DNA from 3 places in the Cellulomonas jepli genome. Region 3 is predicted to be linked to each of the others. Evidence: riboswitches for the same ligand, from Rfam matches in the RefSeq annotation. Region 3 holds a riboswitch; each other region holds the start of a gene.
The links. A riboswitch is a leader RNA that binds a small molecule or an ion and turns the genes downstream of it on or off. The one in region 3 is predicted to bind S-adenosylmethionine.
Positions count from the first base shown of each region.

Region 1: it holds a riboswitch for S-adenosylmethionine, as region 3 does, so the genes downstream of both, AB6N24_RS17405 (hypothetical protein) here and AB6N24_RS06715 (aminotransferase class V-fold PLP-dependent enzyme) in region 3, are expected to answer to the same signal.
Region 2: it holds a riboswitch for S-adenosylmethionine, as region 3 does, so the genes downstream of both, AB6N24_RS13575 (methylenetetrahydrofolate reductase) here and AB6N24_RS06715 (aminotransferase class V-fold PLP-dependent enzyme) in region 3, are expected to answer to the same signal.

Region 1 covers NZ_JBFTER010000087.1:3,416-6,590, reverse strand. Annotated here, with positions in the region: gene AB6N24_RS17410 (TOMM precursor leader peptide-binding protein) at 1-1,187, opposite strand, end outside; gene AB6N24_RS17405 (hypothetical protein) at 1,177-1,884, opposite strand; SAM riboswitch class IV at 2,147-2,248, opposite strand; gene AB6N24_RS17400 (hypothetical protein) at 2,447-3,175, opposite strand, start outside.
Region 2 covers NZ_JBFTER010000054.1:25,481-28,655, forward strand. Annotated here, with positions in the region: gene metE (5-methyltetrahydropteroyltriglutamate--homocysteine S-methyltransferase) at 1-530, opposite strand, end outside; gene AB6N24_RS13575 (methylenetetrahydrofolate reductase) at 544-1,626, opposite strand; SAM riboswitch class I at 1,694-1,788, opposite strand; gene AB6N24_RS13580 (histidine phosphatase family protein) at 2,024-2,683, opposite strand; gene AB6N24_RS13585 (DNA-3-methyladenine glycosylase I) at 2,940-3,175, opposite strand, start outside.
Region 3 covers NZ_JBFTER010000019.1:11,881-15,055, reverse strand. Annotated here, with positions in the region: gene AB6N24_RS06720 (putative bifunctional diguanylate cyclase/phosphodiesterase) at 1-14, shown strand, start outside; gene AB6N24_RS06715 (aminotransferase class V-fold PLP-dependent enzyme) at 194-1,585, opposite strand; SAM riboswitch class IV at 1,624-1,739, opposite strand; SAM riboswitch class I at 1,858-1,958, shown strand; gene AB6N24_RS06710 (DUF1737 domain-containing protein) at 1,963-2,262, shown strand; gene AB6N24_RS06705 (rhodanese-like domain-containing protein) at 2,259-2,684, shown strand; gene AB6N24_RS06700 (O-succinylhomoserine sulfhydrylase) at 2,681-3,175, shown strand, end outside.

The DNA.
Region 1 (3,175 bases), on a different contig from region 3:
CTGCGCTGCCACACGTGGATGGTCGGCCGGGCCTGCGCCGGGCGCCCACAGGCGGGGCACCGCGGGACGCGCAGCACCGGGTGGAGCCGCGTCGTCCCGCTCACGAGGCTCAGGCTCAGCAGGTGCGCGTAGGACGCAGGCGCCGTGAACAGCGTCACGACCTTGACGACCTCGAGCGCGAGGAGCGCCGCCGCCGGGCTCACGAGCAGGTGCTCCGGCCGTAGTCCGGCGACCCGCGAGTGCCGGTCCACGAGGTCGAGCTCGGCGAGGTCCGGGACGTTGCTGCGGCGACGGAGCTCGAAGCACGTCCAGCACGCGGTCTCGTGCGGGAGCACCGTCGGGCCCACGTGGACCTCGAAGCCGGCCGGGCGCGCGCTCGACCACGGGGTACCCGTGACGAGCGCCGCCTCGTTGACCAGCTCGTAGGTGCGCGGGTCGGCGGAGTCCTCCGCGAGCGCCGCGCACCCCGCGCCGTCGAGCAGCCGGACCCACCCGTCGACGTCCCCGGGCCGGTCGGCCGGCTCGACCGACGTCCCGGTCCCGAGGTCCTCGACACGCCGCCGCACGACCGCCGCGCGGGGCTCGCCCACGGGCGCCCCACCGAGCAGCCCGTCCGAGGCCCGGTCCCCGGCATCGACCGTGCCGGGGTCGCACACGACGACCCGCCCGACGCCCGCGACCGCGAGCGCCCGCACGACCGCGGAGCCGGTGGCCCCGAGCCCGACGACCACGACGGTGCTCCGGGCCAGCAGGAGCTGGTACTCCTCGCCGGACCGCGGGAGCACCTCGCCCGTCCCGTCGTCCGCCGCGCCCTCCCGCTCCGGTGCGACGAAGTGGGAGAAGAACGCGATCTGCGGTGCGAGGCGCCGGCGCTCGGCCGCGGTCAGCCCGGGCACGTCGTGCACGACCTCGAGCGCGCCCCGCTCGAGCAGCGCGTCGACCTCCGCGGTCACCCGGGGACGGTCGTCCGGTTCGAACGCCGCGAGCACCTCGGCCCAGTAGCGCTCGCGGTCGAGCAGCGCGAGCAGGCGCCCGAGCAGGTCCCCCCGGCCGCCGCGCAGCTCGAGCGAGAAGGTCAGCGAGTGCAGGCGGAACGACCCGTCGGGCGCCGGGACGACCGTGAACCGCTCCGGCACGCGCAGCCGGTCGTCCGCGCGCACCGGGCGGTCCCCGTCCTCAGCCGGCATAGCTGCAGCTGCAGCTGCTCGATCCCCAGCACGAGCACGAGCAGCTGCAGCACGCCGACCCCGACGTGCGGAACAGCACGAACAGCCCGATCTCGGCGACGAGCCGTGTGCTGCCCTGGAGCGCGGTGATCTCCTCCTTGTCGTGCACCGACTGGGAGAAGTCGTCGCCGAGCAGCGTGTTGTAGGAGACGCTCGCGAGCGATCGCACCTGACGGGCCTCGATCTCGACGAGGTGGCGGCCGGCCGGCACCTTGCCCACGCGCTCCGCGAGCTCGCGGATGTACCCGTCCGACGCACGGCCCTTGCCGCCCTCGCGGCCCCGGGTCAGCTCCTCGGTGTCGTGCTTCGAGCGGACCACCTGGCCGTCCTGCAGAGCCAGGTGCTCGAACGCGGCGATCGTGGTGCGGTCCTTGATGTCGACGACGACGGCCTGCGCGTGCCCACCCTCGGACACGCTCAGCCCGCCCTCCTGGGTCTGGTCCTTGCTGCTGAACGGCGTGACCGAGATGGCGATGGACTGCAGGCTGTCCGGGCTGAACACGGAGAACAGCTGGGTGCGCTCCGGCTGCGCCTCGAGCCCGAGCGCGGTGAGCTCGCCGTGCAGGGTGCGGGCGTCGTCGGACTTCTCGAGGACGCTCTCGAAGAACCGGTACCCGTGCTCGGTTCCGAGGTGCTGGACGGTGTCGACGGCTGCCATGGTGGTTCCCCCTCCGAGATCCACGCGCCTGCGGGGTCGGTGCGCCGTGCGGGCGGCGGGCCGGATGACGTGCTCGGCGGGTCGCGGGGCGCGGTGCGTGAGGCTCGCGGCGTCTCGCCGGAGCCCCCGGGCACACGGTCGTGTGCGGGTCGCGCCTGCGGAGGCTCCGGGTCGGCCCGTGGGGGCCGCGGTGCGCCGGTGCAGGTGGTGGTCCCATGCTTCTCCCGGGCACCACGCGGGTCAACGACCGACGGGCTTCCTCAAGGTGCGGTCGGGGTCCACGACCAGGTCCTTGCCCGGGGCACCCCGCCGTGCGGAGGGTTGCCGTTGCGCCAGCCGAGGCTGCGCGCAGGAGCTCATGACCTACCTCGGTCCAGGGACGGTGGTGCGGAGAACAGCACCACGTGAGCGGTCGACCGCTTCGCGGGGATGCTCAGGTGCTGGACTGCCTGTCCACGGTCACGCGCGGTGAACCGGGCACGACGAAGCGACCCCGGGCGCGTCGACGCGCCCGGGGTCGGGTGGATCGGGTGGGCCGGCGCCGTGCGCCGACCCGGCGGTGTCAGCCCTGGCCGTCGACCCGCAGCTCGGGCAGCAGCGGGCTGCGCGCCGCACCCGCCCCCGTCGTGGCGACCGGGAAGGAGCCGTAGACCGCGGTCACGTCGAGGATGAGGTGCACGGTGCTCGTGACGTACAGGCGGATCGTCGGCCGGCCCTCGAGCATCCCCACGGCCGTGACCGCGAAGTTGGCGAGGTCCTGGTTCGCGTAGAAGTTGATCGTCGACGTGTCGGGGCGAGCGACGCCGTGCGGGAACAGGGTGACGTGGCCGAGCCCGGCACCCATCGTGACCGTCAGGTTGACGAAGATGCTGGCGACGTCGAGGTCCCCCGTCGCGGCGTCCACCGCGACGTCGATCGTCGCGCCGGCGGTGACGCGACCGCCGGCGTCGAGGGCGCCCGCGGTGCGGCCGACGATCGACGCGCGCCCCGCGGCCGAGCGGGTGTCCAGCACCCGCTTGGGCGCGGGCGCGTAGATCATCGGCAGGTACGAGACGAGGTCCTGCAGGTCGAGGTTCGTCACGAGGTAGCCGCGCTCGACGCCGGTGCCGTCGCGGTCCAGACCGATGAGCGGGCCCGCCGCGGTGTTCTTGATCTCGCCGACCTGCGGGGTCCAGCCGGTCGCGTCGGAGGGCTCGAGCCGCAGCTGGGCGCCCGTCGGGTTCGCGAGCGACAGCGCCGGTGCGGTGCTCGTCGCGGTCAGGCGGGTCCCCGACGTGCCGGCGTCGTTCGC
Region 2 (3,175 bases), on a different contig from region 3:
GGGCCGACGAGGACCGGGCGCGTCAGGACGCCGTCGGCGAGGCCCTCGACGAACTCGCGGACCGTGCGGTCGCTCGCGTAGCGGAACTCCGTCTCCGGACCGATCTCCGGGACGAGGTAGTGGTAGTTCGTGTCGAACCACTTGGTCATCTCGAGGGGCAGGTCCTCGCCGCGGCCGCGGGCGACCGTCGAGTAGCCCGCGAGGTCGAGGCGACCCTCGGCGTCGACGAGGTCGGCGAAGCGGGCCGGGACGGCGCCCACGAGGTTCGTCGCGTCGAGCACCTGGTCGTAGAACGAGAACGCGCTCGGGATCGCGGGCACGTCGGTGCGCAGGCCCAGGCCGGCGAGGTGCGTGCGGGTGCGCTTGCGCAGGTCGGCGGCGACCGCCTCGACCTCCTCGGCGGACGTCTTGCCGGCCCAGAACGCCTCGATGGCCTTCTTGAGCTCGCGGCGGGGACCGATGCGCGGGTAGCCGAGGATCGTCCCGGCGGGGAACTCGGGCAGCGCGGACGCGGGGGTGGTGCTCGTCATCGTGGGTCCTCGATCAGTTCGTGGGGGCGGGGACGGGGCTGGGTGAGCCGGCCTGCGGCCTGGGGGTCCGGTCGGGAGCTGTCGGAGCTCCGCCGCCGAGGTGTGCACCCTCGAGCAGGTCCAGCGCGGCGTGGTGGGTGTTGTAGGTGTAGACGTGGACGCCCGGGGCGCCGCCGTCGAGCACGGCGTTCACGAGGTCGACGCTCGCGCGGATGCCGACCCGGTGCCGCTCGGCGTCGTCGTCGACCGAGCCGAGCCGCTCGAGCAGCGGCCGGGGGACCGGGACGCCGGTGAGCGCCTCGACCCGCAGGAGCCGGGCGGGGTCGGTCGTCGGGATGATGCCGGGGATGATCGGGATCGTGACGCCGGCCTCACGCGCCTCGGCGACGAGCTCGAGATAGCTGCCCGCGTCGTAGAAGACCTGCGTGATCGCGAAGTCGGCCCCGGCCTCCTGCTTGGCGAGCAGCGCCGCGACGTCCTGCGCGCGCGTGCTGCCCGTGCCCGCGTTGCCGCGCGGGAACGCGGCGACGGCGATCGACAGGGGACGCACGGTCGCGCGGACCTTCTGCGCGAGGCTCTGCCGGCACCGACGCTCCTCGATCTCGCGGAGCAGCGCGACGAGCTCGCTCGCGGTCTCGAGGCCGTCGGGGTGCGGGCGCCAGTCGGCCTGGTCGGCGGGCGGGTCCCCGCGCAGCGCGAGGAACGACCGGACACCCTCGTCGAGGAACTCCTCGACGACCGCGGTGACCTCGGCGCGCGAGGTCCCGACGCACGTCAGGTGCGCGATCGGGTTGAGCGACGTCTCGCGCAGCAGGCGGCGGACGAGCCCGCGCGTGGTGGTGCGCGTCTTGCCCGCTGCCCCGTAGGTCACGGAGACGAAGTCGGGGCGGGTCTCGCCGAGCGCCTGGATCGTCGCCCACAGCTTCGGGGCGGCGTCCGGGTTGCGGGGCGGGAACAGCTCGAACGAGACCGTCGGCCGGTCGACCGGCGCGAGCACGTCGCGCGCACCCGGGGCCGTGCGCAGGGAGTCGCCGGTCGGGGCGTCGCGCGGGACGGGGGGTGCGTCGGGCGCGGCGTCGGTCACGGGGGCGCTCATGAGGCGGTCCGTCGCGGGGTGGCCGCCCGGGAGGGTCGCGGACACGGGGACGTGCACGTCATCGTCAACTCCATCGAACCTGGCGGAAGCACCCACACCCTCGTGAGAGGGGGGTTGCTGCGGCGTCGACGAGCCAGGACTCTCGGCCGCTCTGGATGGTGAGCCGAGCATAGGGCTGGTCCCGCATGCTGAGCAATGCCTCTCACCAACCGAGATGAGGCCGTCCACGCTCGGAGGTACGCCCGCGACGGCGAGCGCCCGGGACGCGACGAGGGGGCGTGCGGCTGGCTCGGGGGCCGTGCGGGTCGGGCGAGGTGCGGGTCGGGCGAGGTGCGGGACGGGCGACGTGCAGGCCAGGGGGTGCCCGGTGGGCCGGTCCAGGTCGTGCGGCTCCGGGTCAGGCGATCGAGGCCACCGGGGTCGGCGTGCGCATCGGGCGGGCCGCGATGTGCCCCTGTCCGGCGACGTCGACGGCGACGCTCGTCAGCCGCGCCGCGCCGTCGGGCTCCACCTCGACCGTCGAGACGGACGCGTTCGGCAGCGGCACGAGACCCACCTCGTCGACCGTCGCCAGGTAGGCGCCGAGCGCGAGCCCGTGCCCGACGACGAGCACGTGCCCGCCGTCGCCGTGCTGGGCGGCGATCCGCGCGAACACGTCCCGGGTCCGGTGCATGAACTCCGCACCGGGCTCGCCGCCCGGCAGCCCGGGGTGGCGGCCCGCGAGGACCTCCGTGACGAGCTCGGGCCACGCGACGACGTCGTCGAGCACGCCCTCGTGCTTCCGCTCGTAGATGCCGAAGCTGTACTCGAGCAGCCCGGGGTCGGTGCGCAGGCGGACGTCGGGGTGGTGGCGGAGCAGCTCGACGGCGGTCGCGACGGCCCGCCCCGAGGGCGAGGACCACGCTGCGGTGAACGGCGTGCCGGCGAGGTGCCGGGCGGTCGTGCGGACGCCCGCACGACCGTCCCGCGTGAGCGGCGAGTCGCAGCGTCCCTGCATGATCCGGCGTGCGTTGAAGTAGGTGCGCCCGTGGCGGACGAGCGTCAGCGTGAGGGTCATCGGTGCCCCGCTCTCTCTCGTTGTCGGTCCGACGCTAGGGAGCACGTGTGTCGGGCGGACGACGCCGGCGTGACGAACAGGCGACGATGTGCCAGCGGCCAGCGGCCAGCGGGCAACCACCAACGACCAACGACGACGCGGCTCGCGTCCGACGTCCGACGTGCGACGTCCCACGTGCCACGTGCCACGTGCCACGTGCCCAGTGCCGCGCGCCGCCTACCGCGCGCCGCGCTCCCGTGGCCGTGGCTGACCTCGCTCAGCGCCCCGCGACGACCGGGCAGCCCGCGAGGTGGTCGTCGACCAGGCCGCACGCCTGCATCGCCGCGTACACGGTCGTCGGGCCGAGGAACCGGAAGCCCAGGCGCTTGAGCTCGCGGGCCAGCGCCTTGGACTCGTCGGTCTGCGCGGGCACGTCGCTCCAGGTCGCGGGGCGCTGGCGCGACCCGGCGACGGCGTCGGCCGGGGCGAACGACCAGACGACCTCGTCGAGCG
Region 3 (3,175 bases):
AGACGCGCGCGTGAGCTCCGGCCGGTCCTCGACCGGTCCCGCGGGGTCGGTCGGTCGGTCGGTCGGTCGGACGTCGTCGGGGGCTGGTCGGGGTCCTCGGCTGCCGCGCCCGACGAGCCGCGTCAGGCGGGCTGGGCGGGCCAGGCTGGTCGGGCGGGCCGGTCGTGCCGGGCGACCGACGGGGCTCGTCCGGTCAGTCGAGCGCCGGACCGCACGCCGCGGCCGTCGCCGCGAGGCCGTCGAGGCCGTGCAGCGGGATGAGCGGGCGGGTGTCCTGCGCGACGACCCAGCAGCCGTCCTGCACCGCGTACCGCGTGCCCGGGCCCTCGGCGAGGTACGCCGCGACCCCGGCGACGAGCCGGTCGACGGCCTCGGACGGCGTGCCCACGCCGACCGACGCGCGGATGGCGCCGTCCGCCGCACCGAGGCGCTGGAGCAGGGGGTGGGCGCAGAACCGCCCGTCGCGCACGCCGATCCCGTGCTCGGCGGCGAGGTAGGCGGCGACGAGGCCCGGGTCGTGCTCGCCGACCGTGAACGTCACGACCCCGACGGGCTCGCCGGAGTCGGGCCAGATGCGCACGACCCGCACCCCGTCGAGCGCAGCGAGGCCGTCGACGAGCCGGGCGCGCAGCGCGGCCTCGTGCTCCTCGAGCGCACCGGCGGGGAGCCCCGCGAGCACCTCGCACGCCTCGGCCAGCGCGATCGCGCCGACCACGTTCGGCGACCCGGCCTCGTGCCGCGCGGGCGCGGGCTGCCAGATCGTGCGGTCCGCGCGCACGTCCCGCACCGCGCCGCCGCCCGCGAGGTACGGCTCGCCCGCGTCGAGCCAGTCGCGCCGGCCCACGAGCGCACCCGCACCGAACGGCGCGTACGTCTTGTGCCCCGAGAACGCGACGTAGTCGGCCCCGGTCGCGGCGAGGTCGAACCCGCGGTGCGGGACGAGCTGCGCGCCGTCGACCACGACCCGCGCACCGGCGGCGTGGGCCAGGCGCACCACCTCGTCGAGCGGCAGCGCCTCGCCCGTGACGTTCGACGCGCCGGTGAGCGCGACGAGCGCGTGCGGCTGCGCGGCGAGCTCGCGGGCCAGCACGTCGAGCGTCTCGGCGACCGTCCCGGCGATCGGCACGACGGTCGACGCGCGGTCCGGGCCCTGGCCCCACGGCAGCAGGTTCGCGTGGTGCTCGACGTCCAGCACGAGCACCCGGCCCGGGGTCCCGTCGGCGCCCGGCGGGACGACGCCCGCGAGCAGGTTGAGGGCGTCGGTCGTGTTCCGGGTGATGATCGCGACGTCGTCCGCGCGGGCCCCGACGAACCGGGCGATCGTCTGCCGGGACGCCTCGTACAGCGCGGTCGACACCTGCGAGAGGTAGCCGGCGCCGCGGTGCACGGACGCGTAGAGCGGCAGGACCTCGGTGACGCGCGCCGCGACGGCCTCGAGCGCGGGGGCGCTCGCCGCGTAGTCGAGGTTGGCGTAGGTGCGGCTCGTGCCGTCGAGCAGGGGCACCTGGGTCCCACCCCCGACGACGGGCAGGAGCCCGTCGAGCGGCGTCGTCGCACAGGCGGTGGCCTCGGTGATCACGGACATGGTGCTCCTCGACAGGTCGGTGGGGACCCGTGGTGAGGACCCCGCGCTTGCCGTCCGCCGATCGGCGGCACGGCCAGGTCGTCACCCGGGGCACCCCACCGCGGAGGAGGGTTGCCGGCCAGCAAGCCGGGGCTTCGTGCTGGCACTCATGACCTGCGTCGAGAATCCCCGGGAGAGCCCGTCGGTGTCAACGGGTGGGCACGGCGTCTCGCATGCCGGACCGCGTGGGGTCGAGGCTTGGACGGCGGCCGGACGTGAGCCTACGATCGCCGTCACCATCCAGAGCGGCCGAGAGATCTGGCTCGACGACGCCGCAGCAACCCGCAGGCACGACGTGCCTGGAGCAGGGTGCTACCGCCAGGACCGATGGAGGCGACATGAGCGACGCACCCGACCCGACGACCGGGACCGGCGGCACCGGCACGCCCGACCCCGCCCCGGACGCCGGCACCCCCGAGCCCGAGCGCCTGCGCTACCGGCTCCTGACCGGGCCCGACGACCGCACGTTCTGCGAGCGCATCAGCGCCGCGCTCGACGAGGGCTACGTGCTGCACGGCGGCCCCGCGGCGACGTTCGACGGGACCCGGGTGATCGTCGCGCAGGCGGTCGTCCTGCCCGACCCCGTCCCCACGTCCGGCCCGGTCCCCGTGCCGCGCGCCCAGGTCCTCCCCGCGTGAGCGCCGGCGGCTACGCGGGTGACCTGACCCCGCAGCAGGCGTGGGAGCTGCTGGAGCACGACGAGCGCGCGCTGCTCGTCGACGTCCGCACCGACGGCGAGTGGGCGACGATCGGCGTCCCCGACACGTCCACCACCGGTCGCCCCGCGGCGTTCGTCGAGTGGGTCGACGGCACCGGCCGGCCCAACCCGGCGTTCGTCGACGAGCTGGACGCGAGCGGCCTCGCACCCGGCGACGAACGGCCCGTGGTGTTCCTGTGCCGCTCGGGCGTCCGCTCGGTCGGCGCCGCGAAGCTCGCCACCGCCGCCGGGCTCGGCCCCGCGTACAACGTGCTCGACGGCTTCGAGGGCGGCGTCGGCCCGGACGGGCAGCGCGGGGCGACCGGCTGGCGCGCCGCCGGCCTGCCCTGGCGGCAGCGGTGAGCGCCCGCCGCACGCCCGGACCGTTCGACTGGGACGACCGCTCCGTCGACCGCAGCACGCTGCGCCCCGACACGCTCGCGGTGCGCGGCGGGCTCGTGCGCACCGAGTTCGGCGAGACGTCCGAGGCGCTGTTCCTGACCCAGGGGTACGTGTACGGGTCGGCCGGCGAGGCCGAGTCGGCGTTCGCCGGCGACGTCGACCGGTTCCTCTACTCGCGCTACTCCAACCCGACGGTCTCGACGTTCGAGGAGCGCCTGCGCCTGCTCGACGGCGCCGAGGCCGCGTACGCCACCGCGACCGGCATGTCCGCGGTCTTCACGGCCCTCGCCGCGCTCGTGCGCTCCGGCTCGCGCGTCGTCGCCTCCCGCGCGCTGTTCGGGTCGACCGTCGTGATCCTCGACGACATCCTCGCGAAGTGGGGCGTGACCACCGAGTACGTCGACGGGCACGTGCTCGCGCAGTGGGAGGAGGCGCTCGCGACCCCGGCCGAC